Regions from separate parts of the Veillonella montpellierensis genome, predicted to be linked through region 1. Evidence: a T-box and tRNA genes for the amino acid it is inferred to sense, from the RefSeq annotation. Region 1 holds a T-box; the other holds one or more tRNA genes.
What was found. The T-box of region 1 lies ahead of cysS (cysteine--tRNA ligase). A T-box ahead of a tRNA ligase gene usually reads a tRNA of that ligase, here a tRNA-Cys.
Positions count from the first base shown of each region.

Region 1 (15,431 bases):
TGAATAAAGTGGCTAGTCTACAAGGAATACACGTATTAAACCTAAATGAACTAGCTAATGCAATGAAATCAAGCTTAGTATCTGGTGAATGGATTCGCGTTGATATTATTAAGGCTGGAAAAGAAGATAATCAAGGCATTGCTTATTTAGATGACGGAACTATGATTGTCATTGAAGATGGTGGTCCCTATATTCATCAGAGCATCGATGTAATGGTAACCTCTATCTTACAAACTAATGCGGGAAAAATGATATTTGCTCGTGTTGATGGACAAAAAGATAGTAATAATTAAATATGAAGGATAATTATGATAAGTTGTATTCTATTAGCGGCAGGGTCAGCCCGCCGTATGAAAGCAAAAGAGAATAAAGTGTTTCTTTCCTTGGGGCCTTTATCAGTATTACAATGGGACTTATTTCATCTGTTAGATGTAGATGATATAGCACAAGTAATTATTGTCGGGGCTACTCATGAGTTAGATCGGTTAAAACGTGAGTCACATAATTTTCAAAATTATGTAACTCATACATTACATCGAAAAGTTCCTTACATAATAGAGTATGTTGCAGGTGGAACAGAACGTCAAGATTCAGTACGAGCAGGGCTTTCCAAAGTAATGGATACTACTGATATCGTTCTTGTCCATGATGGTGCAAGACCAGTTGCAAAGGCAAAATTATTTAATGATGTTGCTATATCTGCCAAACAACATGGTGCTGCTGTAGCAGCTATTCCTGCTATTGATACAATTAAACGGGTCGATGAAAAAGGATTTATACAAGAAACATTAAATCGAAACGAATTATATCATATGCAAACACCACAAGGATTTAAAAAAGATCTGTTTAAAAAAGCTCATCAAAATGCCAAAATACATAACTATGTAGGAACAGATGACGTATCATTAATTGAATTATTGGGAGCACCTGTTAAAGTCATTACAGGTGATTACCGTAATGTTAAATTAACGACTCCCAATGATATCCCTGTTATAAAAAGTCATTTAGGTATTTTTGAAAGTGAGGAAAACTCTATGATGCGAGTTGGATTCGGCTATGACATACATCGTTTTAAAAAAGGGCGTCCCTGTATATTGGGAGGTGTTTTGATTGATTCTCCAATAGGACCAGACGGTCATTCTGATGCTGATGTTCTTATCCATGCATTAATGGATGCTTTATTAGGTGCTGCTGGTTTACGTGATATTGGTTATTATTTCCCACCCAATGATGAAACCTTTAAAGATATTTCTAGTATGAAACTACTAAAAAAAGTAATTTCTTTATTGAAAGAACATAGCTTTCAAGCTTATAATATAGATATTATGGTAATTGCAGAAGCGCCAAAGTTGAAACCACATATTGAGGCCATGAAACTGAATATACACACTATAATGAATATTCCAGTAGATCGAATCAGTATCAAAGCAACTACCAATGAGCAACTTGGTGCTATTGGTCGTCACGAAGGAATTGCTGCGCAAGCAGTAGTTTCTATTTACGAAATAAAATAACAAGGAGAGATTATTATAATGAGTACAATGAAAGTTCGTTTTGCTCCCAGCCCTACAGGCCCTTTTCATATCGGAGGAGCTCGTTCTGCCTTATTTAACTGGCTTTTAGCTAGAAAAGAACAAGGTACTTTCCTCGTCCGCATCGAAGATACAGATTTAGCACGTTCCAGTAAAGAAAGTGAAGAAAATATTAAAGCTGCTTTGCGTTGGCTAGGAATGGATTGGAATGAAGGAATTGACGTAGGGGGTGATGCTGGACCTTATCGTCAAACAGAACGATTAGATATCTACAAAAACGTTGTAGACCGTCTACTAGCTGAAGGAAAAGCATATTATTGTTACTGTACACAAGAAGAATTAGATGCAGAACGTACTAAACAAATGAACAAGGGGGAAACTCCTAAATATAATGGTCATTGTCATCAATTAACAGAAGAACAAATTGAAACGTATAAAAAAGAAGGCCGTAAACCTACTATTCGCTTACGAGTACCATTAAATGAAACTTATGTTGTAGAGGATATGGTACGTGGTAACGTATCCTTTGAATCTAATGGCATTGGAGATTTTGTCATTGTAAAATCAGATGGCATGCCTGTATATAATTTTGCCGTTGTAGTAGATGACCATACAATGGGAATCACACATGTTATTCGTGCAGAAGAACACTTGTCAAATACACCACGTCAAATTGCTATCTATAAAGCATTAGGCTGGTCTATACCTAAATTTGGACATATTTCATTAATTTTAGGCAAAGATTATAAAAAAATGTCTAAGCGTCATGGTGCAACCTCAGTAGATCAGTATCGTCAATTAGGATATTTACCAGATGCACTCATAAATTTTTTAGCACTATTAGGATGGTCACCAGAAGGAGAACAAGAATTATTCACCAAAGATGAATTGATACAGGCTTTTTCTATGGATCATGTAGCCAAAAATCCTGCGGTATTCGATATTGATAAATTAAACTGGATTAACTTTAACTATATGAAAAAACTTACTAATAACGAATTGTTAGAGTTGTGCTTGCCACATTTACAACAAGCTGGCTATGCGCCTAGTACACTAACAGAAGAGCAACGAGATTGGTTTACAATGTTATGTGCTACTGTGCGTGATCATATTAGTTTTGGTGCACAAATTGTCGAACACGTCGCTCTTTTCTTTGCTAATACAGTAACACTTGAAAAAGAGCACAAAGATGAGTTACTAGCTGTACTAGCAGAAGAAAGTGCAAATACAGTATTAACTAGTTTTCATGATAAATTATCCGCCATGGAAATTCTATCACCAGATGAAGTTAAAGCAGCTATTAAAGCAGTTATGAAAGAAACAAAACTAAAAGGTAAATTTGTATTTATGCCAATTCGCGTCGCATTAACTGGACAAATGCATGGACCTGATTTAAATAATATCATCACATTACTAGGCAAAGACACATGTCTAAATCGTTTGACCCATGTTAGCGATTTATTAAACTAGCAATAGGTATCCATAAAAATAGTGCATCTTACATATAAGGTGCATTATTTTTATTTATGTAGAAATAGCTCATTATTGTATACACTATTGATTTTTCTCTGAAAAGAAATCATGGGGAAGATTTTCTCTAGTCTATAAAATGAATATAAGCACCTACTGCATTTATAAAAGTATACAGCATCTCCAATATGGCGAAACTAATTAGAAGCTTAGTAAAAAAGAGCGCCCTATGACATCTAAAGTAACTAAGGATTTAAATTTATATAGACATAGCGATTAACATACATACACTGCCAATGAATCGACATAAAATCGAAATAATTTGACAACTCATATCTATCAATATATAATTATTGTATATTGATAGACATAAAGGCTATGATTGAAAGAAGTACTTTAAAACTAACGTTTGAGCGAGAACTGATGGTGAGAGGGTTTACGGATAGATAAAGGAAATGCCTTCAGGAGCTGACATTCCGATATGTAGGATTGTACGGTATCGTCCGTTATGCGTTTGAGTGATTGTGTACTACAATTAACAGAGTGGAACCGCGGGCCATCGTCTCTGTATGAGATGATAGGTCTTTTTTTATGTATAGATACGTTAAGAAATTGGAGGCATCGGTAACGATGAGAGATATTACTGTATTTAATACCATGACAAGAAGTAAAGAGTTATTTAAACCTGTTCATGAGGGAGAGGCAAAAATTTATGTCTGTGGCGTAACACCATATAACCACCCTCACATTGGTAATGCTCGCCCCTTTGTTACATGGGATGTGATTAGAAGATATTTAACGCATGTAGGTTATAAAGTTACATTGGTGCAAAATTTTACCGATATTGATGACAAAATTATTAATACATCGAATGGAGAAGGCGTAGCTTGGAGTGTAATTGCCAATCGTTATATTGATAGTTATTTTGATGTAATGGACGCACTTCATGTAAAACGAGCTGACATATATCCACGTGTATCAGAACATATGGAAGATATTATTACTATGATTAAATCATTAATTGACAATGGCTATGCTTATGAACTAGATGGTGATGTATATTACAGTGTAGAAAAATTTGAAAACTACGGAAATTTATCTGGTCGCACATTAGAAGATATGCAAGCTGGTGCCCGTATTGACGTTGATGATAGAAAACATAATCCTATGGATTTTGCACTTTGGAAAAGTGCTAAACCGGGCGAGCCCTCTTGGACAAGTCCTTGGGGCGAAGGACGACCTGGCTGGCATATTGAATGTTCTGCTATGAGTAAAAAATACTTAGGTGAAGAATTTGATTTCCATGGTGGTGGTAGTGACCTTATTTTCCCACATCATGAAAATGAAATTGCTCAATCAGAAGGCTGTTCTCATCATCATCCATCAGTTCGTTATTGGTTACACAATGGATTTATTACAATTAATCAGGAAAAAATGAGTAAATCCTTAAATAATTTTTTCCTAGTTAAAGATATATTAGAACAGTACACACCTGATGTGTTACGATATTTCTTATTAAGTACCCATTATAGAAGTCCTTTGGATTTCAGTGATGAACGACTAGACGAAGCTATTAAATCCTTAGAACGATTTACTACGGCTATTGAAAATGTACTGTATCTAGAATCTTGCCCTGAAGGACCATGTGCTGAAGAAGCAGCTACATTGTTAGATAAAGCTAACGATTATAAAGAGGAATTTGAAAAAGCTATGTGCGATGACTTTAATACAGCACTTGCCAGTTCTTCTATGTTTGGCTTAGCCAAAGAAATTAATATTTATTACCAAATTGTACAAAGCAGTAACGGAACTGTATGTAAAGAAACATTAGCTACTGTAAAAGAAATTTTTAAATTCATGACAGATATCATTGGTATCTTATCATCTGCATGGAATGGAGCTAAAAACAGTAATAGTGCTAAAGAATATGATGAACTAATGAATGTTATCTTGCATATACGCCAAACATGTAGAGAGAAAAAACAATGGGAGTTAGCCGATACAATTCGCGATAGCTTGTCAGATATAGGCATTACTATTGAAGATTCTCCACAAGGAGCACGGTGGAAAAAACGTGAAATTTAAACAGTATCAATTTTTACGGCAAGAAGCAATTAAACGCCTAAAAGCAAAAGAAATACGTAGTGCGTATGAAAAAATATCACTCCCTATTGATATAGCTAAAACTTTAGATCCTATTATGTTAGCCTATATTGGCGATGCAGTATATTCCATGTATGTACGAGTAGAATTATGTAGCATTTCTATTAGCAAAGTACAAATTTTACATGCATTAGTTACTGATTTTATTAACGCCAAAGCACAAGCTACATCATTTGTAACTATTTCTAATTTATTAAACGAATCTGAAGCACTCATAGCTAGACGTGCTAGGAATAGTCATGTTAATGTACCCAAGAGCAGTAGCGTTCAAGAGTATAGAGCTAGTACTGCATTTGAGGCTATATTAGGTTTTCTATACATTACAAAACAAAAAGAACGGCTCAATTCATTCATGGATACAGCATTTTCCATTACATTAGAAACGCTGTAGTTAGAGAGGAGATAGGTGTGGACAATTATATTGTAGGAAAAAATGCTATACGAGAAGCATTGCGTGCCAATCGTTCTATACAACGTATATTAATTGATGACAGCAAAGATTCTTCTGCTTTTAGAGATATACTAGGCTTAGCTAGAGAACAAGGTGTGGAAATTAGAACAATTAAAGCTAAACACCTTCAAAAATATGCTGATACTATCCCCCATCAAGGAATTGTGGCGCTCGTTAGTAGTATCAAATTTCAAGATTTAGGCGATATATTACAGCGTTTCTCTAAAAGTACAGCACCACTACTAATTTTGACAGATGGTATTGAAGATCCTCACAATATGGGAGCCATTATTCGTACAGCTGAATGTGTTGGTGCCACAGCGGTACTAATTCCTAAGCGACATAATGCACCTATCAATGCTACGGTTGCCAAAACATCGGCTGGTGCCATTGAATCTATCCCTCTCATACAAGTAGGCAATGTGGTACAAACCATTACCATGTTAAAAAAGCAAGGCTTTTGGGTGATGGGGGCTCATATGGATGGAGATAAAACTTTATATGAAGCCGATATGACAGTACCTACTGTACTAGTTATAGGCAATGAGGGAAAAGGAATTAGTCGTCTTGTTAAAGAATCCTGTGATTTTCTAATTAGAATTCCCATGAATGGTGTTATTAACTCTCTAAATGCATCAGTGGCTGCTGCAGTTCTTATGTATGAAGCGTTGCGCCAGAGGTTAGTATGAATAAGGATATTTTAATTATAGATGGATATAATGTCATTTTTTCCTGGATAGACTTACAATCACTAGCCAATGAATCATTGGAGCATGCACGTCTACAATTACGTGATATATTACTAAATTATGGAAAGTATAAAGGTTACTTTATCATATTAGTGTACGACGGACAATATGCTCATACAATGCCTAAAGAAGAATATATTACAGATGATTTTATTGAAGTATATACTTCACCGGGATTAACAGCAGACTCGTATATTGAAAAGAAAGTATTTGATGAAAAAGGGCAATATAAACATATTTATGTAGTAACCTCAGACGGAGCTGAACAAACGCAAATCTTAGGTTCCGGAGGATTACGTATTCCTGCTCGCGAATTATGGAGAATGGTTCAACTTTCAAAAGAAGAAGAACGGAACCATTATAAAAATGACCATACAAGAGATGCTATACAAATCAAACGTAATGAACTAGGATCTTTACTAGATACTTCCATATCAGAAAAATTAGAAAAAATACGTCGTGGATTAAAATAATCTATTGCAGTTTGATTTTTATGATGTGTATCTATCATTATTGGTTACTCTTTTTTAGATACGAATCATATGTTGCAGAATACTATATATATTTCATAGACCTTATCTATACAGATACTTCGTAGAGATATTTTTATGTATTTGATAGAAAGTTGCAGAATTAATAACTATCAAGTATAATGGTATGTATATTTGTTTTATTAATAGGACAAGGATACTATGGATACGATACATAAGGAAACATCTGACTATAGGACTATGACAGATGAAACTCTTATTAAACTTGCACAAACAAAAGATGATGACTCTGCTATTGATTTCATTGTAAACAAGTATAAAAATTTTGTTCGTGCTAAAGCAAGATCCTATTTTCTGATGGGAGCTGATTATGAAGATATTATTCAAGAAGGAATGATTGGATTGTATAAAGCTATCCGCGACTTTAAGCCAGAAAAACAAGCTTCATTCCATGGTTTTGCTGAAATCTGTATTGTTAGACAAATGATTACAGCTGTTAAGGCTGCCACTAGACAAAAACACATGCCGCTTAACTCATATATATCTTTAAACAAGCCTATCTATACAGAGGAATCTGAACGAACCTTGATGGATATGCTTTCAGAAAGGGCGATTACTGATCCAGAAGAATTGTTAATTAGTCAAGAACAGTTCAAAGATACTGAATTAATGATGGGAAAAATGTTAAGCAACCTAGAATGGGAAGTCTTATTAGCATATTTAGATGGTAAACCTTACCAAACCATCGCTGAAGAAACAGGTCGTAGTATAAAATCAATCGATAATGCATTACAACGTGTAAAACGTAAATTAGATAAGTATTTAGAAGAGCGCTTAGCTAAAGAACAGAATGTATAGTAATTAAGAAGGGTGATTATTGTGAGAACATTTTTAATGGTAGTCGAAGTAATTGTATCTATTCTATTAATTTTATCAGTAATTTTTCAATCTTCTAAAACAGCCGGAATGGGAAGTGGTGTTTCTGGTGCCGCTGACCAATCATTTGGTGGAAGAGAAACTGGATTAGATGGCTTTTTATCAAAGTGTACGATTATATTAGGCATTATTTTTGCGGTCTTAAGTCTTATACTTGGTGCCTATCTTAATCAATATTAATCAAAAAGCCTGCTATGCAGGCTTTTTTCTATATAACTAATTATCAACAAAAGTGAGAGTCTATGAATTCTATACGAACACAGTTAATTTCTTTTTTTAAAGAAATTGCACCTGAATCCTATCATATTGAAGATGCTGCTTATATTCTTCATATAAAGGGCGCAGATGCATTAAACAATTGTATCAAAATAGCTCGGCAATTAGCGAACGAAGGTATTTTATGTACAACTAATTACCAAGTATATTCTTTTGGTACCGCCTATGAAGAATTTGAAGGTATTTATAAAGCATATCGATCAACATATGGCTTTGTACTAATGCCAAATGGCGTCGAAGATATTTATATCAGTGAAAGTAATCGTTATAAAGCTATGCATAATGACAAAGTACTAGTGCGTTTATTGTCTAATTCGCCAAGTACAAATCATCATCGCGAAGGAATGATTGTCAAAATTTTAGAACATGCTAACGAAACAATTGTAGGTACGTATGATCGATTATTAAAATTTGGCTTTGTTACACCGATTGACGAACGACTAGGTGATGATATTTATATAGACTTATCTAATGCACTAGATGCTCGTTCTGGTGCTAAAGTTCTAGTAAAAATTACACAGTGGCCAACAGAAACAAAAAAAGCAGAAGGTAAAATCATTGAGATTTTAGGCTATAAGGGAGATACCGGATTAGATATTAGTCTAATCATGGCTAACCACCATATACCATGTTCCTTTCCCGCAGAAGTTATCGATGAAAGTAGTGCTATATCGAAATCTGTTGACTATAATCAATCACGCATGGATTTACGCGATGAGTTGGTTATCACTATCGATGGGGAAGATGCAAAAGACCTAGACGATGCTGTTAGCGCTAAACGATTAGATAATGGTCATTTTGAATTAAGCGTGCATATCGCTGATGTAAGTCATTATGTAACATCTCGTAGTGCTATTGATCAAGAAGCCTATAATCGCGGAACTAGTGTATATTTAGTAGATCGTGTAGTGCCCATGTTACCAGAAATATTATCTAATGACATTTGTAGTTTAAATGCTCATGAAGACAGAAATACTATGACATGTATCATGGAGATTAATGCTCATGGGAAAGTGGTAAATTATAAAATAGCACCTTCTATTATCAATGTGGGGCGTCGCTGTAACTATAAAGAAGTTTATAAAGCGATTACCCAACAGATTATCCCTGATGATTTAGCGCCTTTCATGGATATGATTCGATTATTATATGAAATATCTAAGATCCTAAAAGCTATGAGGAAAAAATCAGGCGCCTTAGATTTTAATTTTCCCGAATATAAAGTACTATTAGATACTGATGGAACTCCACTTAGAATTGTAAAAAGGGAACGTACATTAGCCGAAGAGTTAATTGAACAATGTATGTTACTAGCTAACGAAACCGTAGCTTCCCATTTAGAAAAAACGCAACACACCTCTATCTACCGTATTCATGAAAAGCCTAGTGAAGAGAAATTAAATCAATTACAAACCGTTACTCATTATCTAGGCTCTTCTACTACATTTGATGCAAACACAATCACACCTAAAGCCATACAAGAATTTTTAAACTATAGCAACGGTACTGATTTTGAAGTAGTGGCACAAATAATGACATTACGCTCCATGCAACAAGCTAAATATAGTACTGAAAACAAAGGTCATTTTGGATTAGCCTCATCCTGTTATACACATTTTACTTCCCCCATTCGTCGCTATCCTGACTTAATGGTGCACAGATTGTTAAAGGCTAACTTACATTGGTCATCTGGATATATAAAACGTGATTATAATGAACAGTTTTTAATGAAAGCTGCTGAGCATGCATCAAAACAAGAACAGATAGCTGTAGCAGCTGAGCGAGATGCAGAGGATTTAAAAAAAACAGAATATATGGTGCCATTTATAGGTGATACTTTTATAGGAAAAGTTAGTAGTATTACATCGTTTGGAATGTTTGTAGAACTAGAAAATGGCATTGATGGTCTTGTCCATATTAATATGATGAATGATGATTATTATTTTTATGAAGAAGAGCACTTTGTATTAGTTGGAAAACGGACTGGTAAAATATATCGATTAGGTCAAGAGGTTGAAGTAACCTTAATTAAAGCGGACATAGAGAAAAAACAAATCGACTTTGTACTTGGCAAGGTTGATAATCTACGGAGCTTACAAAATCAACTAGAGAAAAATGTGAATAGTAATTCTAAAAAAACTGATTATTCCCGTAAGAAAAAAGAAATTCATAAAACACACCATACTAAAGACAAGAGAAAAATAGATCGCACATCCGCCTCTCATCATCACAAAACTAGTAATAAGTATAAATCAATATCAAATATTTCTAGCAATCTAGAAAATAGTGAGCTCTACAATGACACGGAAGAATACTATATAAAAAAATTACACTACAAAGATAAAAATAATGGAAAAAACCCGATAAAGAAAAAACATAAAACTCGCTGTGCTAAGAAGAAGCATATATAACAAAAGGAGATAGCTATGTCTAAAAAAACGAGCAATTCTTTAATTACAGATAATCGTAAAGCTCGACATGATTTTAATATTCATGATACATTTGAAGCAGGAATTGCATTAACTGGTACAGAAATAAAATCAATTCGTCAAGGAAAAATAAATTTAAAAGATAGTTTTTGTCGTATTGAAAATGGGGAAATCTTACTATATCAAGTTCATATTAGCCCTTATGATCAAGGTAATCGATTTAATCATGACCCTGAACGAACACGAAAATTACTTATGCATAAGTCTGAAATTCATAAATTATTAGGACAGATTAAGGAAAAAGGATACTCTTTAATCCCTCTTAACTTTCACTATGCACATGGTTATGTAAAGGTTACATTAGGATTAGTAACTGGTAAAAAAAATTATGATAAACGTCATGATATAGCAGATCGTGATGCAAAGCGTGACATTCAACGTCGCTTACGAGAACAAGAAAAATATTAATCCCCTTATCATTAAATTACTAGTATCATAGCTATGCTTGCATCTATTTATGTACTCATCTGAGCTTTGATACATAAATACGTGAAACTGGCATTGTATGATCCTATAAAATTATATATCTCTAAAAGAGAATGCCCTATAGTCTATTAAGTATTGACTGTAGGGCATTCTCTTTTATATTTTAAATTTCTTATTGATAATTAAGACAACTTTATTTATAATTAAATCAAATGTAAACCTTATTTTATTATTTTAGTTAACAATTTTATTTATCGAGGTGCTGTGATGAAAACAAAATCTATTATCGAAATTGCTATTCTTGCTGCTTTAATTAGTATTGTAGGGGCTATCAAAATTCCTAATCTTATACCTGGATTAGAATTTCAATTATCTGCACCATTAGCGATTGCAATATGTGTATCTTTTGGATTCAAAAAATACATTATTGCAGGATGTATTTCTAGTCTGTTGGGATTATTACTCGGTACGCAAACAATAGTCAATGTTATGATTGCCCTACAATTTAGATTAATCGTAGGACTAATCATATATCTTGGCCAACGTCATATACTATCAATTATCATTGCTGGCCCAATTGCTTCTACGTTATCTCGGATTTCCCTAGGTATATTTTTTGGAAAACTAAGTATTGCATTGGTAGCTGCAGCCGTTCCAGGCATGATATTTACTGCAATAATGGCCCCTATTTTATCAAAAGTCATGATACTAGTCGTAAAACGCAGTAAAGCACTGTCTGCCACAACAAGTTGCCTATCCTAATTAAGAAGAAATTTTTTAATTTCCTATCAAGTGAAAGATGATACTAACTCGTCATCACTCGTATTATAAAATAATAATGAATGATAAGTAAATTGATAAAGGATCATATTATGTTATACAGTATTCGAATGAGAGCAGCCAAGGGTGGATCGCATGAAACAGGAGGTACACATATTTCAGGTGCAGAACGGATTGTAGCAGATAACGAGTTATCTACCATTGCATCAGAATTAATCACTAGGGCTTTACATCATGCCAAGGGACAAGCAGACTATATTAATCTTACTATTGATACCGTTAATAAAGACAACGTCATCTATATTAACAGCTTACCGATAGAAACTCATACTGTCAATTCTGTAGAGGAAGGACATGCAACTGCTACAGATTTATTAGTAAAAAGTGGTATCACTCCAACGGCCTGTAATCGTGCTATCCAATTATTGCTTACATTAACAACCAATATGCGTGGTGCCATATTACTGGATGCCGTAACAGGCAAACGATTAGATTCTACTAATGATCGTGGTATTCGAGTAAGTCATATGGATGCTATACAATCTAATACAGTTCTTTCAGGTAAACACCATATGTATGAAGCACTCACATTGGCTAGTAAGGTATCATCTTGTAACGGTGTATTAGGAGAACTATGTTGGTCAGATGATCCAGAATACGTAATTGGCTATGTCAGCTGTAATCATACGTATCATAGAATTAGTAAACTGAAAGTTCCTTCATCACCTATGGGAGGACGCGTATTTTTTATTCAACCTCATATGCCAGTAGAACCTATTATAGATTACTTAGAAAATACTGATGTACTAGTTGATATAAATCAAGCATGTATAAAATAAAAGTTATTCGTAAAATCTACTACACAAAGTAGTAATTTATTGAAGTAGTGCTAACATATATACAAGCTAGTATATGTAAAAATTAATTACAAAATAGTAGATATGTTAGTATTCATAGTGAATAGCACTCATTTTTATAAGTAATTTTTAGAAATAACAACTATATCACTATATTGATAAGGAATATGCTATGAATTTAATTAAATATATAACGTTATTAGAAAATAAAAGAATAGAAAAATTATATCGTCATTGTACAGAATATTACCCTAAGTCTCCCTCAACAGTTGTATTAGAAGGGAAAGAATATGTAATGATGGCCTCTAATAACTATTTAGGCCTCACACATCATCCTAAAGTTATACAAGCGGCTATACGTGCACTAGAAACATATGGTACAGGTTCTGGTGGTTCTAGACTAATTAATGGTACGCATAAATTATTCACTACATTAGAAAAAGAATTGGCCACCTATAAAGAGACGGAAAAGGCTCTAGTATTTAACACAGGCTATATGGCAAACGTAGGAACTATTAGTGCCCTAATGGGAAAAGATGATCTCATCTTTAGCGATGCCTTAAATCACGCTTCTATTATCGATGGTTGTCGCATGAGTAAAGCTAATATTATTACGTATGAACATTGTAATATGAACGATTTAGAGAAAAAATTACAATCTTATGGCAATCAAAGTCAAAATAAATTAATTGTAACAGATGGCGTATTTAGTATGGATGGGGACATAGCACCACTGGATAAATTAGTTTGGCTAAAAGAAAAATATAATGCCTTATTAATGGTAGATGATGCCCATGCTACTGGTGTCATAGGAAATGGTAAAGGGAGTGCCCATCATTATCATCTAGCTCATAAAGTAGATATACAACTTGGTACACTAAGTAAAGCACTTGGCTCTGTTGGTGGATTTGTTGCAACAAACTCCATTATTTCTGATTATCTAATAAATACTAGCCGTCCTTTTATTTTTTCTACTGCCTTGGCGCCTGCTAATATAGGAGCCGCCTTAGCGGCATTAGAACTAATCGAATCAGATACAACTTTGATTAATAAATTATATGATAATGTAAAATATTTATCTAGCCGATTACAACGAATAGGTCTTTTAGCTACCTCACATACACCTATTTTCCCGATTATTGTAGGTGATGCAGAAAAAGCATTACGCCTATCAGATATATTGAAAGAAAATGGTATTATAGTAACTGCGATTAGACCGCCCACTGTACCAAAAGGGGAGTCAAGATTACGTTTAACAGTTACTGCCTCCCATACAGAAGAACAATTGAATCAAGTAGTGGATGCATTTATATCTATTTTTAATAATACATGATAAATAGGATATACAACTCACTTCCAGTAAAGTATATGTACAATTATTACTGCATGACCACACTCCATGAAACTCCTCTATACATAAGAAGAGAATTAGACTATAAAAACAACAGAGTATGTCTGTATTATCGTATATAAGCAGTAAAATTAATTTTATTATACATATAAACAGCAACATCTAAGCAAGAACTAGTCCGTAAAATTATAGAATATTACGCCTAACAAATCATGCACAAGATGTTGCTGTTTTCTACTAAAAAACAGTAATAAAAACTATCTCTTATTACTGTTAATACTATATAGATGGTGGAGATGACGGGAGTCGAACCCGTGTCCAAAAGCGTTGCCATATAAACTTCTCCGAGTGCAGTTAATGTTTTATGATTTCAAAATAGTTTTTGTACATTAACAAACTAGACTATTTCTAACTCATGTAATTTTACTTAATTTATATGAGTCTTTAAATTAAGCTAGCCCGTTGTTTGACGTTCTTTCTATCCCTGCGGGCCAGAGATAGAAGAACGTAGCTTATGCAGCTAATGCAAAATTTTCTTCTGCGTTTAAATGTTTTCCACCGTTTATCGGCCTAATGGAACGCCGACTCGCTATTTATACCACACTCGCCCCTGTCGAAACCTTTACATCCCCAGGTATGTGTTATTTCATTATAAAAGTCATACCTATTATTGTCAATATCAAATCCTATCATATGAGAACAGAAGCGCCCGCAGCACTACCTCTCCATAATGATATAAAAAATACTTTAACACATGATATAAAAATTCTATGAGAAGATATTAATACTTACATATTTTAGAAAACTTTATAAGCGATATGCCACAATATATCTATATTACAATAGATGGGGGATGTTTGACACACCTCTTTTTTTTCAGTAAAATTAGATGTGGTACTGAATTAGCCTTTTTAAGTTTTTACTAATTCTACTTATATATGAGGACCATATGAAAGATAAAATTTTAGAAGCCGCTAAAATTGCCATTGAAACACAAGGTGTTATGTTTAAAATGGATGATTTAGCTAAAAATTTGAACATCAGTAAACGTACTTTATATGAGCACTTTTCATCAAAACAAGAAATCATAGAAACAATTATAAATAACTTAGTAAACGACTTTCATAAAGTACATCATGCTATACTAATCGATACTACATTAACGGTAGAAGAAAAATTGATAAAGTATTTTTCCTATCGTTCGCCTATTTTTAGCTCATTACAAGGAGAGTATTATCGTGAATTATATATTAAAATGCCTGATGTATTAGAATTTTGTACAAAGCGTACAGAAAAAGATTGGCAAGAGCTAAAAGAGTTTTTATGGGAAGCGCAAAAAAAAGGCAAATTCGTAACGTAGATATTGATACAACTATTTTATTGCTGAAAGGTCTTATGCAGCTTATATTTTATGATAATTCTAAAAGCTTAGATGAATGTTATCAATACTGTCTAAAAGG
Region 1 covers NZ_CAMUMS010000003.1:36,222-51,652, reverse strand. The annotation lists gene P6940_RS02220 (PIN/TRAM domain-containing protein) at 1-293, shown strand, start outside; gene ispD (2-C-methyl-D-erythritol 4-phosphate cytidylyltransferase) at 309-1,514, shown strand; gene gltX (glutamate--tRNA ligase) at 1,533-3,002, shown strand; T-box leader at 3,372-3,572, shown strand; gene cysS (cysteine--tRNA ligase) at 3,633-5,087, shown strand; gene P6940_RS02200 (Mini-ribonuclease 3) at 5,077-5,556, shown strand; gene rlmB (23S rRNA (guanosine(2251)-2'-O)-methyltransferase RlmB) at 5,574-6,305, shown strand; gene P6940_RS02190 (NYN domain-containing protein) at 6,302-6,838, shown strand; gene sigH (RNA polymerase sporulation sigma factor SigH) at 7,058-7,714, shown strand; gene secG (preprotein translocase subunit SecG) at 7,736-7,972, shown strand; gene rnr (ribonuclease R) at 8,044-10,479, shown strand; gene smpB (SsrA-binding protein SmpB) at 10,495-10,965, shown strand; gene P6940_RS02165 (hypothetical protein) at 11,251-11,745, shown strand; gene P6940_RS02160 (6-carboxyhexanoate--CoA ligase) at 11,826-12,602, shown strand; gene bioF (8-amino-7-oxononanoate synthase) at 12,793-13,953, shown strand; RNA gene ssrA (transfer-messenger RNA) at 14,260-14,603, opposite strand; gene P6940_RS02145 (TetR/AcrR family transcriptional regulator) at 14,921-15,331, shown strand.

Region 2 (15,431 bases), on a different contig from region 1:
CTGAAGGGGTAGAACCATCCATTCCTATGACGGTATTAATTAATAAAGGATCTGCTAGTGCATCAGAAATTATTGCTGGTGCGGTGCAAGACCGTCAAGTGGGAACTATCGTTGGCACTACTAGTTATGGTAAAGGTACGGTACAGACCGTATTGCCTAGTGTTGGCGGTGAAGGTATTAAAGTAACCATTGCTAAATATCATACACCTAATGATAGAGTGATTGATGGAATCGGGATTCAACCAGATGTAGAATTTCCTCTACCAGAAGGAGAACGACCAAGTTATAAAGATGTATTGGATAGTCAAATACAGAAATGTTTAGAAATTTTAGATAAGAAATAGTAATAGGCGGTTAAGGTTTATCGAATACAGGATATAGGCTTGACCGCCTACTTAGTACATGAATAGAAAAGGAAATACAATATGTTTATAGACCGTGCTAGAATTTTTGTAAAAGCTGGCGATGGCGGCGATGGTATGAGTAGTTTTCGCCGTGAAAAATATGTGCCTAATGGAGGCCCTAGTGGTGGTGATGGAGGCAGAGGTGCCGATATCATTTTACAAGCCGATAAAAATATTAATACCTTGGTAGACTTTCGATACAAACGGTTATTTAAAGCACCAGCTGGAGAAAATGGACAAAGTGCAGGTAAGTATGGGCGTGGTGCAGAACCTATGGTTATCCCCGTTCCCTTGGGTACAGTCGTTAAGGAAGAAGAAATGGGTAAGATTTTTTGTGATCTAACAGAAGATGGACAAACCTTTGTGATTGCTAAAGGTGGTCGAGGTGGTCGAGGCAATATTCACTTTCAAACCAGTGCGAATCGGGCCCCTACATTTGCAGAAAAAGGTGAACCAGGTGAAGAGTTTTGGTTACAATTGGAGTTAAAAGTATTGGCCGATGTAGGCTTATTGGGGTATCCGAGCGTAGGCAAATCCAGCATTTTGCGAAAAGTGTCAGCTGCACAACCTGAAGTGGCGGCCTATCATTTCACGACATTGACACCGGTGTTAGGTGTTGTGAACCTAGTAGATCATCGCAGTTTTGTTATGGCGGATATTCCTGGATTAATTGAAGGCGCCAGTGAAGGTGTTGGATTGGGGCATAATTTTTTACGTCATATAGAACGTACGAATATTTTAATCCATGTCCTTGATGTATCGGGGATGGAAGGCCGTGATCCTAAAGCTGATTTTGCAGCTATTAATGAGGAATTAAAAAAATACTCTGAAAAATTAAGTCATAAAATGCAAATTATTGCGTTGAATAAAATTGACTTAGTTGAAGATGAAAAACAGATTACTGCTGTACGAGAATACTTTGAACATAAAGGGTATGAAGTATTTCTTATTAACGCCCTATCTGGAGAAGGGCTAACAGAATTAATGGAACGCGCGTATTATTGGGTAGAAAACTTTGTGCCGGATCCAGAATCGAATGAGGATGTAGTTGTGTACGAGCCAAAACCAGAAGTGGAATTTGTGATTACACGAGGTGATGATGCAGCATTTGTTATCACTGGTAAGCGTATTGAACGACTTGTGGCTATGACAAATATGGACGACGAACAATCACTTCGACGATTCCAACGCATTTGGCGATATATGGAATTGGATAAAAAATTGAAAGAAAAAGGCTGTAAAGAAGGCGATGAAGTGCGAATTGGCGATGAAGTATTTACGTTCCAAGAGTAAAGGAGATATGATGAAAGGTAAACAAAAAAGATTTTTACGGGCGTTGGCAAGTACGATGGCACCAGTTGTTATGATTGGAAAGAATGGTTTGGAAAATTCCGTAATTGATAGTGCTAGAGCTGCTTTGTTAGCACGAGAACTGATTAAAGTAAAAAACTTGTCAAATAGTCCAGAGGATAAGGATGTATTTCAAACGCTAGCAGATATGCTAGGTGCAGAATTAGTACAAGTCATTGGCAATAATGGGGTTATCTATAAGGCAAAACAAGAGCCTAAGATTATTCTTCCTAATTAGTAGTTACTGGTAGAGCATTTGAGGTGTATATATGAGAGGCGCATTGCAGCAGGCTAAACGTATTGTTGTTAAAGTAGGAAGTAGTACATTAACATATCCGAGTGGCCATTTGAATTTACATCGTATGGAAGCCTTGGTAAAAGAGATTTCAGATTTAGCCAATCAAGGTAAAGAGATGATCCTCGTTTCTTCGGGCGCCGTAGGTGCAGGACTAGCACCATTAGGGTTTGATAAAAAACCGACAGATATGATTTTAAAACAAGCTGCCGCTGCTGTGGGGCAAGGCGTTTTATTGCATATGTATGAAAAGCTATTTCGTGAATATGGTAGAACGGTAGGCCAAGTATTATTAACTAGAGAAGATAGCGTATCACATCGTCACTATTTAAATTTGCGTAATACCTTGATGGCCTTGTTAAATTTAGGTGTTATTCCGATTATTAATGAAAATGATGTGGTAGCCATTGATGAATTTAAGATTGGTGATAATGATCAGTTATCGGCACATGTAGCTAGCATTGTGGAAGCAGACTTGTTAATTGTTTTATCAGATATAGATGGATTGTATACGGCGAATCCTCAGAAGGATAGAACGGCTACCATCATAGAAACTGTTGAAACAATTACACCTCATTTGTATGATATTGCTGGCGGTGCCGGCTCTGGATTAGGAACGGGAGGCATGTATACTAAAATACAAGCTGCACATATTGCTACTAATTCGGGCATTCACATGGTCATCGCTTCTGGCGAACGAGAAGAAAATATTCGTGATATTGTACTAGGCAAACCGGTAGGTACTCACTTTTTACCTATCGATACGCATCCACATACTAAAAAGCGATGGATGGCATTTGGGGCCCGATTAAAAGGGTCTATTACCATTGATGAAGGATGTGCCAAGGCTGTTCTTGACAAAGGATCGAGTATTTTACCAGCAGGTATTATCGGTACGACAGGTACTTTTAGTGAAGGCGAAACAGTTAACATCTATCATAAGGATAGAGAAATTGCGCGAGGAATTGTTAATTATTCGTGTCATGATATTAATGCGATTAAAGGGGCACAAACTAAAATGATTCCTCAACTTTTGCAAGTGAATACGGTATATGATGAAGTAATTCATCGTGATAATTTAGTGATATTGAGGTAGAGTCAGTATGGACATAGAAACAGATGTAATGAAAGAATATACTGCTATTTGTACTTCTATGGGACAAGCAGCAAAACAAGCCGCCGCCACACTGCAACTCTTGTCTACCGAGGATAGGAATGGCATTGTCTTGGCGATAGCCGATACATTGAAACGATATAGTGGTGATATAGTTAAGGCGAATGAGCTTGATATGAAGCGTGCTAAGTTAGCTGGCATAAGTACGACGATGCTCGATCGCCTGCGGGTCGATGAAAAACGAATTTCAGAGATGGTGGAAGGCGTACGTCAAGTAGCTGCCTTGGAGGATCCTATCGGTGGTATATTAGAAACTATTCATCGTCCGAATGGACTAATGATTGAAAAGAAAGCTGTACCATTAGGGGTAGTAGCTATGATTTATGAAGCAAGACCCAATGTGACGGTAGATGCGGCCGTATTATGCTTGAAAAGTGGAAATGCAGCTATCCTTCGTGGTGGAAAAGAAGCGATGGAAACAAATAAGGCCATTGTCGCATTCATTCAAAAAACATTAGTGGACGTAGGACTTCCCCAAAAAGCGGTTCAATTAGTACCTATAACAGATAGAGCTGTGGTGCCTATACTATTAAAACAACGGGAATATATTGATGTGGCTATACCTCGTGGGGGTGCTGGCTTGATTCAACGTGTGGTGGCCTCAAGTACCGTGCCTGTCATTGAAACGGGAAGTGGAGTATGTCATATTTATGTAGATGAACAGGCGGATTATAAGAAAGTATTGCCGATTATTATCAATGCAAAAGTGCAGCGTCCATCGGTGTGTAATGCGGTAGAAACCTTGTTGATACACCGTGATAGAGTGGAAGATTGCTTGCTACCTATTTGCGAGGCCTTAGGAGAACAGGGTGTCATTATTTATGGTGATACTACTGTATGCAGTTACTATGATAAAAGTAATTTGGCCAGTGATATAGCATGGTCTACAGAATATAATGATTTGATGATTAATATCAAAGTGGTCGACTCACTTGCACAGGCCATCGAACACATTAACACATATGGCACACATCATTCAGAATGCATTATTACAGAAGATGAAACAGGAGCGACAGTATTTATGAACTCTGTTGATGCGGCGGTGGTATATGTGAATGCGTCTACACGTTTTACTGATGGATTTGAGTTTGGCTTTGGTGCAGAAATTGGTATTAGTACGCAGAAGCTGCATAGCCGTGGACCTATGGGATTACAGGCCTTAACATCCTATAAATATTATGTACATGGCAAGGGGCAAATACGGTGATACAGCGATTCATAGCTATGCTAGAAGCATATTATAAATACATACAAACAGATAAAGGTCGTTATGAGTGGATATCGTATGGACAAGCAATCTTAATGGTGCTAATTATTAGTATTCTTATCTATGCTGTACTTGTATATATAGAAATAGGCACAGTACCATATAACTTAGTAAAATCTATAGGCACATAGTCTTGTTGACCGTATGTATTCTAGTATGGGCATGTATACATTGCTAGATATGAGATATAGGGCATTACGTAGTATGAATATAGTACGTATTAGTGGCCTATGAAGATTAGACAAGTTTTGTGTATACAGTGGAGTATCAATTATAAGTGTGAATACAATGATTCTATGCGTAGACTGTTGTATAGAAGACTTAGCGTATCTAATAGTATGAGTGATATTACTTATTATAGGTGTATGATATATCTAGATTAGTGTGATGCATCATCTACCTATGAAAACAGAAAGGTTCTAGGACAGTGACATTTGAAGAAATTTATCAAGATTTATCGAGAAAACTCACACCGAAACGCTTTACACATAGTATAGGTGTGACTGATATGGCTGAAACACTAGCTAAGCGCTATGGTGCGGATCCTACACAAGCTAGATTGGCAGGCTTGTTACATGATTGTGCTAAAGAACTTTCATTAGCAGAGATGCATAGATGGTTACAAGTGGCGAATGAAGTGGTCGATTCACAGATGATGAAAGATGGGGCCTTACTACATGGTGTTGTAGGCGCTATTGTGGCGAATTATGTTTATCATGTGACAGATACAGAGATACTCGAAGCTATTCGCGTGCACACCACAGGAAAAGTAGGTATGTCAACCTTAGATAAAATTATATTTGTAGCAGATTATATTGAAGTGAATCGTGATTTTGACGGGGTAGATAGATTGCGAGAATTGGCTAACACTGATCTAGATCAAGCTGTATTAGGGGGCTATGATAATACGATTTCTTTTTTAATACAACAAAAAAAAGAAATTTATAGCACCACTATATTAGGCCGCAATGATATTATTTTCAGACTTCATCATTGTCATGTGAGTGAGGGTGCATTCTATGAATAAGGAAGAACAAGAAATAGAAAAGGACCAACAACGACGACGAAAACGGCGACGTAGACAGCGACGCTCCACATCGTTTCGTTGGAAACGGTTATTTGGAATTATATTGGCCTTGTTGATTATTTGTGGTGTTACGATAGCAGGTGTTAACCATGTGGTATCCCTATTTACTGATAAAAATGAGACGACCTCTACTACAGAGACACAGACCTCGATGAGTACTACACCATTAAAACAACAAGCCTTAGATAAGCCCATGTATATATTAGTTGTGGGGCGTGACAATGAACATCCAACTCAAGGTGATACTTTATTTTTAGTATCTGTCAATAAAGAACAGAACAATGTAGATATTATAGGGATTCCATCAAATAGTAAAATTGAAAGTCGCGATAAGAAAACGGCAGAAACAATTAATACTATTTATAGTACCGGAGGCATAGATCTTACAAAGGCTGTTGTAGAAGACATTTTTCATATTACCATTCCATACTATATGATTGTAGATGAAGATTCTTTTAAACAATCTTTACAAGTATTAGGAACACCAGATTTCTTCGTGGAAACGGATATGTACCATACAGATGCTACTAGTGGCATACAAGATATTCAAATTGCTAAAGGATATCAGGCTTTGTCAGCGGATAGTGCCTATGGCTATATGCGCTATGCCGATGATGGCAATGATATGTTAGGTCGTATGCAACGACAAGAACGATTTATGAAAGCCATATTAAATTCCTATGATGCATCCTATACGATTACTAAACTATGGCATATATGGCGTATATGGGATCATTATGAAACTAATATTAGCACATTTGATATGTTGCGTTTAGCATTTTCTTTGCGTACATTGCCTCAAGATAATATTCACTACTATATTTTGGCAGGTACTAAAGAAGTATTGCCATCAGAACAGGAAGTATGGACCATTAATCCTACTGATGCACAACGGTTGATTGGCATTACGATGGGCACTGTATCTCCAGATGAAAATACTGATGAAATGGAAGTGGTTCATTCTTCTAAAAATAAAAAAGTAGATGATGTGGATACGGATCTTACTAAGGAACAAGGCATATAGTAGTAATAATTATTGATAACACATAGAAAGGAGACGTATAGTGACGAGCGTGCGTAACTATACGATATAATAATGAAAAACAAATTAGATATCCAAGATAGTGCATTAAATTTAGCACAAGCAGCATTTGATAAAAAAGGGACTGATATAAAAATACTCGATATGGAGACAGTTTCATTTATGAGTGATTATTTTTTAATTGCCACAGCAAGTAATAGTAAACAATCACAAAGTATTGCTGATGAAATAGAAGATAAGGCTGCATTAGAAGGCCTTACGGTTCTACATCGTGAAGGATACCGTGAAGGAGAGTGGATTTTACTAGATTTTGGCGATATTATTTGTCATGTTTTTGGGAATGATGAATCGCGTAGATTTTATGGATTAGAACAACTTTGGAGCGATGCTATAGAAGTAGAATTTGAGGGGGTTTAATCTATGGCGAGTGCTTTATTAGAAAATACGATTGCCACATTACAAGTATTGCGTACTAGTGAACAAGGGGCCTTTCTTGATGGAAAGACGGGCAATACTAATGACGACATTTTATTGCATAAGGATCAACAAGTGCACCCAGTATCTATTGGTGATATGGTAGAAGTATTCTTATATAAGGATCCTAAGGGACGCCTTACGGCGAGTATGAGATTGCCTGCTATGAAAATAGGACAAATTGGTTACACTCACGTGATTAATACGACTAATTTTGGTGCCTTTGTAGAAGTGGGGACAGAACGGGGAATTTTTATGCCCCATGCAGAAATGCGTGGTAGGCCACAAATTGGGGAAAAAGTTTGGGTACGTCTGTATGAAGATAAATCAGGACGATTAGCCGTATCCATGGATGTAGATGATGCGATGCGACGGGCCTCTAAACCAGCTACAGAAGCAGAAATCGGTCAAACTGTACAAGGAGCTGTGTATAATATAACCAGTGATGGGGCTTTTTTTATCACTCCGGAACGATGGATTGCTTTTTTGCATCGATCTGAAATGATAGGTTCTATTAAAGTAGGAGAAATGATCTCTGCACGCATTACATTTAAGCGCCACGATGGACGTGTGAATGTATCGATGAGACCAGTTAAAGAAAAAGCCTTAGTAACTGATGGAGATACCATTATGCATTATTTATATATACGTAATGGTAAGATGCCCTATAGTGACAAATCGGCAGCCGATATTATTAATGATACGTTTCATATTAGCAAAGCGGCTTTTAAACGTGCCTTAGGTCATCTTATGAAAGAACAGAAAGTGGTTCAAAAGGATGGATGGACATTCTTAACAGAAATAGGATCTAACTTTTTAAAAGAAACTATGACGCATAGAGATACTAATTGAGATTAGAGGATATGTAGATGAAAATTATTGTAGTTGGTGCTGGTAAAGTTGGCTATTCATTGGCACAAAGACTAATACAAGATGAACATGATGTCTATATTATTGAAAAATCAAAAGAGCGGATTTACACATTAAAAACTACGTTGGATGTAAATATTGTCCAAGGAAATGGAGCTAGTTTATCACTATTACAAGAAATCGGGATGGATGATGTAGGCATGCTGATTGCTGTGACTGATTCGGATGAAGTTAATATGCTAGCCTGTGCCATTGCTAAGATTGGTGGCATTCCAAAAACGATTGCACGTATACGTGATAATGACTATTTAACTAAAGAAAATGAATTAATTCATGAACAACTAGGCGTTGATTTATTTATTAATCCTGAGATGGTAACGGCCCAAGAATTATTTCAAATATTGGAAACACCAGCTGCTTTGGACGTAGAAGATTTTGCTAAAGGTGCTGTACGTCTTATGGAATTTAAAGTACGCGATGACTTGCCTATTTTAGGTGAACCATTAAAAAATATTCAATTTCCTGGGAGTGTACTGGTGGTAGGTATCTTGCGTGGAGGAGAGATGATTATTCCTCACGGAGAAAGTTGCCTATATCCTAATGATAGTGTCTTTTTCTTAGGTTCCACAGAAGGCATTGAAGAATTAGAAAGCACCTTATTTGTAGAGTCGCGCACCTTAGTCAATCGTGTATGTATTGTAGGCGCTAGCTTGATAGGGAGAAATTTAACAAAACTGTTAGAGAAAGCGGGCTATAAAGTTAAAGTCATTGAAAAAGATATGGCTCGATGTGAACAGTTAGCAATGGAAGTGACGGATGCTATGGTCATCTGTGGCGATGGCACGGATGCGGACTTGCTCGTAGCAGAAGAAATTTCAGACTGCGATGTCATGATTTGTTTAACCAATGATGATAAATTAAATTTATTAGTGGCCTTATTAGGAAAGCATTTAGGAATTCCTAAAACACTAGTTCGTGTAGGACGACCTGAATATATTACTCTTATGGAGCAAGTAGGAATTGATGTTGTGTTCTCACCACGATTATTAACATCTGGAGAAATTCTTCGATTTGTTCGTAAAGGAGAAGGATTGATTAGTATATCCACGTTTGAAGGTGCTAAGGCAGAGGCAGTGGAAATTAAAATTAGTCCTACGTCTCCCGTCGTAGGAAAAGCATTAAAAGATGTGAAATTGCCAGGCAAAGGCTTGGTAGGAGCTATTGTGCGTGACAATAAAACGATTGTTCCTACAGGGGCTACTGTTGTTTTTGAAGGGGATCATATTATTATTTTTACATTACCAGAATTCGTCAATAAATTATTGAAATATTTGCAATAAATTAAGTGAGAATCATTATGCGTATTCAAATTGTTATGAAATTGTTAGGTTACTTAATATTGATATTTTCCGCATTACTCCTGATTCCTTTCGGGTATAGTATCATATTTGAAGTACCGTATCTATCATTTTTAATAACTGCTGTTTTGGCTGGTTGTATCGGTGGTTGTTTATATTATTATGGTATATCATCGAAAGCGTTTAGTTTGCGAGATGGTTTTTTAGTGGTAGGAGCCACATGGGTCATAACCTCGTTGCTGGGCGCTCTTCCATTTCTGCTTAGTGGCATTATCGATACAGGAGTGAATGCATTATTTGAATCTGTATCGGGCATTACAGCTACAGGTGCCAGTATTATTAGCAATGTTGATGACCTACCAAAAACATTTGTGTTGTGGCGAAGTCTTCTCCATTGGATGGGGGGCATGGGGATTATTGTCCTTGTATTAGCATTTTTGAAAAATTTAGGAGCTGACTCGGCACATCTATTTAATGCAGAAGCGTCTGTGCCACGACCTGGTGTGGTGTTGCCGCGCATTCAGTCGATGGCTGGTAAATTATGGAGCATTTACGTATTTTTCTCAGTTATTTGTGCCATATTACTGATGTTAGCAGGTTTGAGTGCATTTGATGCGGTTAATTTAGCCATGTCATTAGTATCAACAGGGGGATTTGCCCCCAATCAAAATGGTGCATTTTTATATACCGATAATTATCTAGTTCGCTATATTTTCATCATATTTATGGTGTTAGCTGGAGGTAATTTTACCGTTTACTATAGTGTTTTGAAAAAAGGAGTTAAGGCGGTTTGGAATGACTTTGAGTATAAAATGTATCTTCTTATTTTATCGTTGAGCATTTCCGTTATATTTATATCAGTATATTTTCAAACGAATAGTACTTTATTCCGCGCTGTGAATGACTCGGTTTTTACACTCATATCGATGCAAACGGGATCTGGTTTTGCCGTAGTTGATTATGATAAGTGGCCACCGTTAGCGCAAACTATGTTATTGTTGTCTACATTTTTTGGCGGTTGTAGTGGCTCCACAACGGGGGGCATGAAAATTATTCGCATTATACTCCTCTTTAAAAGTGGCATTCTGTATTTGCGAAAAGCAATCCATCCGGATATGGTCCAAACGATTCGTGTAAATGGTAAGCCCATGCCCGAAAAGTGGTTGGCTATGACCCATCAATTCTTTTTTCTTTATTTATGGGTATTTGCATTATCTATATTGGGCATGACGGCTACGGGGATTTCTGTAGGTGAGTCTATTCAATGCGTAGCCGGACTATTAGGTAATGTGGGTCTTGCCTTTGGCGAGTTTGGGCCTACCGATTCCTTTGAAAGTTTGTCAGGTGTCGCTAAATGCATAGGCATTGTTGATATGCTCCTAGGGCGTTTAGAATTATTTACATTTTTTGTTATGTTTCACCCTACATTTTGGGAAGGATATTTTACGAAAACGCGGACACAACGGTATAAAGTGGTTTGGAAACGACGTCATTAATGGGCTGCCTTCAATGATGATTGTTTGCCATCATCGATGACTTTCATTAGGGGAAAGCATATGATTGGTTTGTGGGTAGAAATATTGATGAGAGGTGATTTCTATCATTTCTATTGTGAAACGTCCATTAGGACTATATAAAGCGAATTGTTATGTACTCAAAAAAGGATCTGTATCGATTATTATTGATCCTGGCTTTCATGGGGAACAGATTAAAGCAATGGTAGGCGATACGACACCACTAGCAGTGTTATTAACACATGGACATTGTGATCATATAGCCGCATTAGATGATATATGTGGGTATTATCAGATTCCGGCCTATTTGCATAAGCGCGATCATGAATTGTTGCACGTGATTAGACGGCGCCCATCAGCGTATAAAAAATTGATTACTACGGCTTGTAAGGAGCTTGATAAGGGAGAGTTAGTCATAGGACCGTTTCATTTTTTTATACATGAAACACCTGGACATAGTGCAGGATCTGTGATGATTGAAATCGAAGGATACTTATTCACAGGGGATACCATATTTCGTAATCAGATAGGTAATTTTGATAATTACAATGGAAATCAAAAAGAACTGAAAACTACACTACAACGTGTGCTGAATTGGGATGATAGACTTTGCATTTTACCAGGTCATTCAGAAAATAGTGTGCTAGGAGAGGAGAAAAAAAACATTAAAAATTTTGTTGACAAAACACCTTAAACCATATATACTTACAGAGTACCACTTAGCTGACAGCTAGGCGGTAATAAGTAAGTGGCCCCGTGGTGTAGCGGTTAACATGTCGCCCTGTCACGGCGAAGATCGTCAGTTCAAATCTGATCGGGGTCGCCAAGTTGCCTCGGTAGCTCAGTCGGTAGAGCAACGGACTGAAAATCCGTGTGTCGACAGTTCGATTCTGTCCTGAGGCACCATGTATATGCGGGAATAGCTCAGTGGTAGAGCACCGCCTTGCCAAGGCGGGGGTCGCGAGTTCGAATCTCGTTTCCCGCTCCAATAATGTGGCGGCATAGCCAAGCGGTAAGGCAGAGGTCTGCAAAACCTTTATTCCCCAGTTCGATTCTGGGTGCCGCCTCCACATTCAAATAAAAACTATACCGCTCAATACCCATGCCGGGGTGGCGGAACAGGCAGACGCAACGGACTTAAAATCCGTCGATTGGAGACAATCGTACCGGTTCGATTCCGGTCCTCGGCACCATGTATAGACTAACAAAGGTTAGTCTATTTTTTTATCATTATTACATTGGTGGAATTTTTTTAACATACAAAATAATCGATTGCTGCTGTGATAGTAGCAATAATTAGTTGTATACTAGAATAGTAAAGTAGCTCAATGTGCATTATATACAAAAAGTGATTATAGGGCTAACTGCTAATCTATTGTAATTGTAGAGTATCAGTGTAGTTAATAGACTAGAAAGGCATCATTATGAAAGAACCCTTACTTATTAGCGCGTGTCTATATGGTATTGCTTGCCGTTATGATGGAAAGGATAATCGGATTTCCTATATAGAGTTATTGCAACAGCGATATACATTGATACCTTGTTGTCCTGAAGTGATGGGCGGATTGCCTACACCTAGAACGCCAGCTGAGAGAAGGGGTAGAGATGTTATTACTCGTAAGGGGGTAGTAGTCACTAGAGAATTTCAAAGAGGCGTCTATCAGTCGGTACAATTAGCTAAACAATATGGCTGCAAAGTAGCACTTTTGAAAGCGAATAGCCCAAGTTGTGGATGCGGTTTTATTTATGATGGTACTTTCACACATACCTTAATCGTTGGTGATGGTCTGTTAACAGAAGCACTAAAAGATGAAGGAATTCATGTGTTTACAGAAAAAGAAATTGAAAAACTATTATAAATATTCTTTGTAAAGCAGGAGTTTATAGTAGAAATGGAGAAATATTATATTATAGATTTATTTAATTATATGGTATGATGAATTTAGTAATAGATTCTATTATTAATATGGCTCCATATATAATTGTACATATGGGGAATGGTGTGATAGGAGGCATATGTATGAATTTTGAATTACGTGATGGTCATGAACATTTAGAAGAAACCAAGCAATTGTTTACAGAATATGTTCGATCCCTAGGCGTAGGGTGTGATAGTAAAGAATTCAATGATCTAGGTGATAAGTATAAATCTGAAAGAGAACGACTCTATATCGCTTATATGGATGGAAAGCCTGCTGGTTGCGTAGCGATTCGAAAAATTGATGCAGCGCATGCTGAAATGAAACGTTTATTTGTACGACCAGAGTTTAGAAGAACAGGATTAGGCATGAGTTTGGCTAAGATTGTCGTGGAAGAAGCTAAAGAGTTAGGCTACAAAGAATTGTTACTTGATAGCTTGCCTAGTATGGAAAGTGCGGTAGAATTGTATAATGCATTAGGCTTTAAGAAAAATGTAGATAAATTAAGTCCTCAAAAAGTGACAACTGTTGTACACCTTCGCTTACCATTGGTGTAATAGCGTATCAGTTACTATCTATTTATTCACAGTATATACTATAAAAAGCGTATACCTTGTACATAGGGTGTTTCCTATGTACGATAGGGTATACGCTTTTTATTATACGATTCGCTGAATGTGAGTTAGAGTTATAGGACAAAACGTGTTGTTTTAAATGCCGATAGAACTAGGAAATATCTAGCTCCATCGGCATTTTATCTTTTTAGTGAACTTTACATGTAATGGAATTGTTAGTTAATTAGGATCATTAGTTAATGGTTGTGTTCCCAATAAGGTAGTTAGATTATATAGATTAAATCGATATGATGGATCTGAAAAATCTCGTGTTTTATCATAATGATCACTTGGAGCATGTAATATACCTACCAAGGCATCATAGAGCAAATCATTTGTGAAATATTCATGTTGATGTGCATTCAATGCAGCGATTGTATTCGGATAGTTTGCTCGATAAGCTGGAGATAAATACATCCAGAATGGAATCCGTACCATTGTAAAGTCGAAATTATCTGGATTATGGGATTTATCTACACTTTCACCATGATCAGAAAAATAAATCATCGCTTGTAGATTCAAATTGTTTTGTGCATAAGTATAGATACTTTGTAATAACCAGTCTGTATATAATTGGCTATTAGCATAGGCTTCTAAGCCTTCTGGGACAGGCCCTTTTTTCCATTTGCTAAATTCTGATGGATAGCGATCGTTATAGTAAATATGACTGCCCATAATATGAATTACAATAAAGTTATTTTTAGTAGGATCTACTTCCTTTAATAAAGGTAATAAATAACCATCATAGCGATCAGAAAAAGCATAGGATTCATGAGCCCATTTTGCAGTATCCGATGTTTTAGCAATTAATGAAATAGCCGTATCATATTCGCCGTATACACCTTGGTTGCTAAACCAGGTTGTAGTGTAACCAGCTTTTTTAGCCACATCTAAAATGCTAACAGATTCTAAGAATGGTTTATCATCGTATTGGTTGCGTTCAGTTAATGCTCTTTCTAAACTTGGTACTGTTTGAGGATATGATGAGTAAGCTTTGTCAAAAAATGTAAAATTAGGATTATGATTCATTTCACTTTGCCAAGGTGTATCTTCGTAAGGGAAGTTTGGATTATAGACTTTCATATAATCACGAGAACCAGATTCGCCGATGACTAGAATGACTGTGCCAGGCACTGTTTGTGCAGCAGTGGTTTTAGTGCTTAATTGGAATGAATCAAAAATCTGATGATGGTTCGTGTTATATTGTTGCATTTGTTTTACATAATCGATTACTTGACCCCAATTAGAAATAATGCATGTGTTAGGGAATAGGAAGATAGGGGCGCAAATAATAAATAGTACACTGAGAATAGTTGCTATCGCAGTACGGATAGGTCGTGTGGTGTGTAAATCGACAATGTGTATCACTTGTTTATGACACCAGTATAAGAATAGAAGGTAGACGATTTGGAATATACCGATGCCAACTAAACCTAATATACCTGCTGTATTTTTTAAGAATCCCCAGGCTTCTTCAGGGTTGGTCATATATAGGGCCATTAAACTGGCAGGTGTTAAGCAATGCCAAGTAGACACGTAATAGCCAATTTGAAGTAAAGGAATTTCTGATAATATAAGACTGATAATTGCAAATATAGCGGCAATGATACGCGGATAGCGTTGAGGAATAGTGAAAATATATTGTAATAAAAACATACCAATAAAGAGAACTAAGCCAAAGAGAAAATCATTGGCAAATTCATAAAAATACAAGGGCTTAATATAGGACCAATGAAAGAGAACAGGAAACGTAACAGCCCAAAGAATAGCCACAATTCCATGACCTATAAAGGAACGATGTAACAGTGTGTGACCAAGAAAATATTGAAATAAAAACAAGCCTACAATAGTTGGTACGGCTAGAATAGTAATATCTTCTACGTCTAACCCTAGTGTGATAGGAGTATAAATGATTGTTAATATACAGTAAATAATAATACCGATAACTCCATACCCGAATAATGGGTTATGACGCAGTTGCCTTAATATGTTCGACATAATAGGACGCCTTTCTTTCATAACTAAAACAGAAATATTGTGTAGAGATTTGATATATATTTTCA
Region 2 covers NZ_CAMUMS010000009.1:24,548-39,978, forward strand. The annotation lists gene P6940_RS05745 (S41 family peptidase) at 1-344, shown strand, start outside; gene obgE (GTPase ObgE) at 426-1,697, shown strand; gene yhbY (ribosome assembly RNA-binding protein YhbY) at 1,708-1,992, shown strand; gene proB (glutamate 5-kinase) at 2,024-3,145, shown strand; gene P6940_RS05765 (glutamate-5-semialdehyde dehydrogenase) at 3,174-4,430, shown strand; gene yqeK (bis(5'-nucleosyl)-tetraphosphatase (symmetrical) YqeK) at 4,918-5,517, shown strand; gene P6940_RS05775 (LCP family protein) at 5,510-6,601, shown strand; gene rsfS (ribosome silencing factor) at 6,674-7,036, shown strand; gene P6940_RS05785 (CvfB family protein) at 7,040-7,945, shown strand; gene trkA (Trk system potassium transporter TrkA) at 7,963-9,303, shown strand; gene P6940_RS05795 (TrkH family potassium uptake protein) at 9,321-10,817, shown strand; gene P6940_RS05800 (MBL fold metallo-hydrolase) at 10,933-11,529, shown strand; tRNA gene P6940_RS05805 (tRNA-Asp) at 11,586-11,661, shown strand; tRNA gene P6940_RS05810 (tRNA-Phe) at 11,666-11,741, shown strand; tRNA gene P6940_RS05815 (tRNA-Gly) at 11,749-11,823, shown strand; tRNA gene P6940_RS05820 (tRNA-Cys) at 11,831-11,905, shown strand; tRNA gene P6940_RS05825 (tRNA-Leu) at 11,940-12,028, shown strand; gene P6940_RS05830 (DUF523 domain-containing protein) at 12,260-12,694, shown strand; gene P6940_RS05835 (GNAT family N-acetyltransferase) at 12,856-13,311, shown strand; gene P6940_RS05840 (phosphoethanolamine transferase) at 13,549-15,366, opposite strand.
Region 2: it encodes a tRNA-Cys, which carries the amino acid that the T-box ahead of cysS (cysteine--tRNA ligase) is inferred to sense. The anticodon was not compared.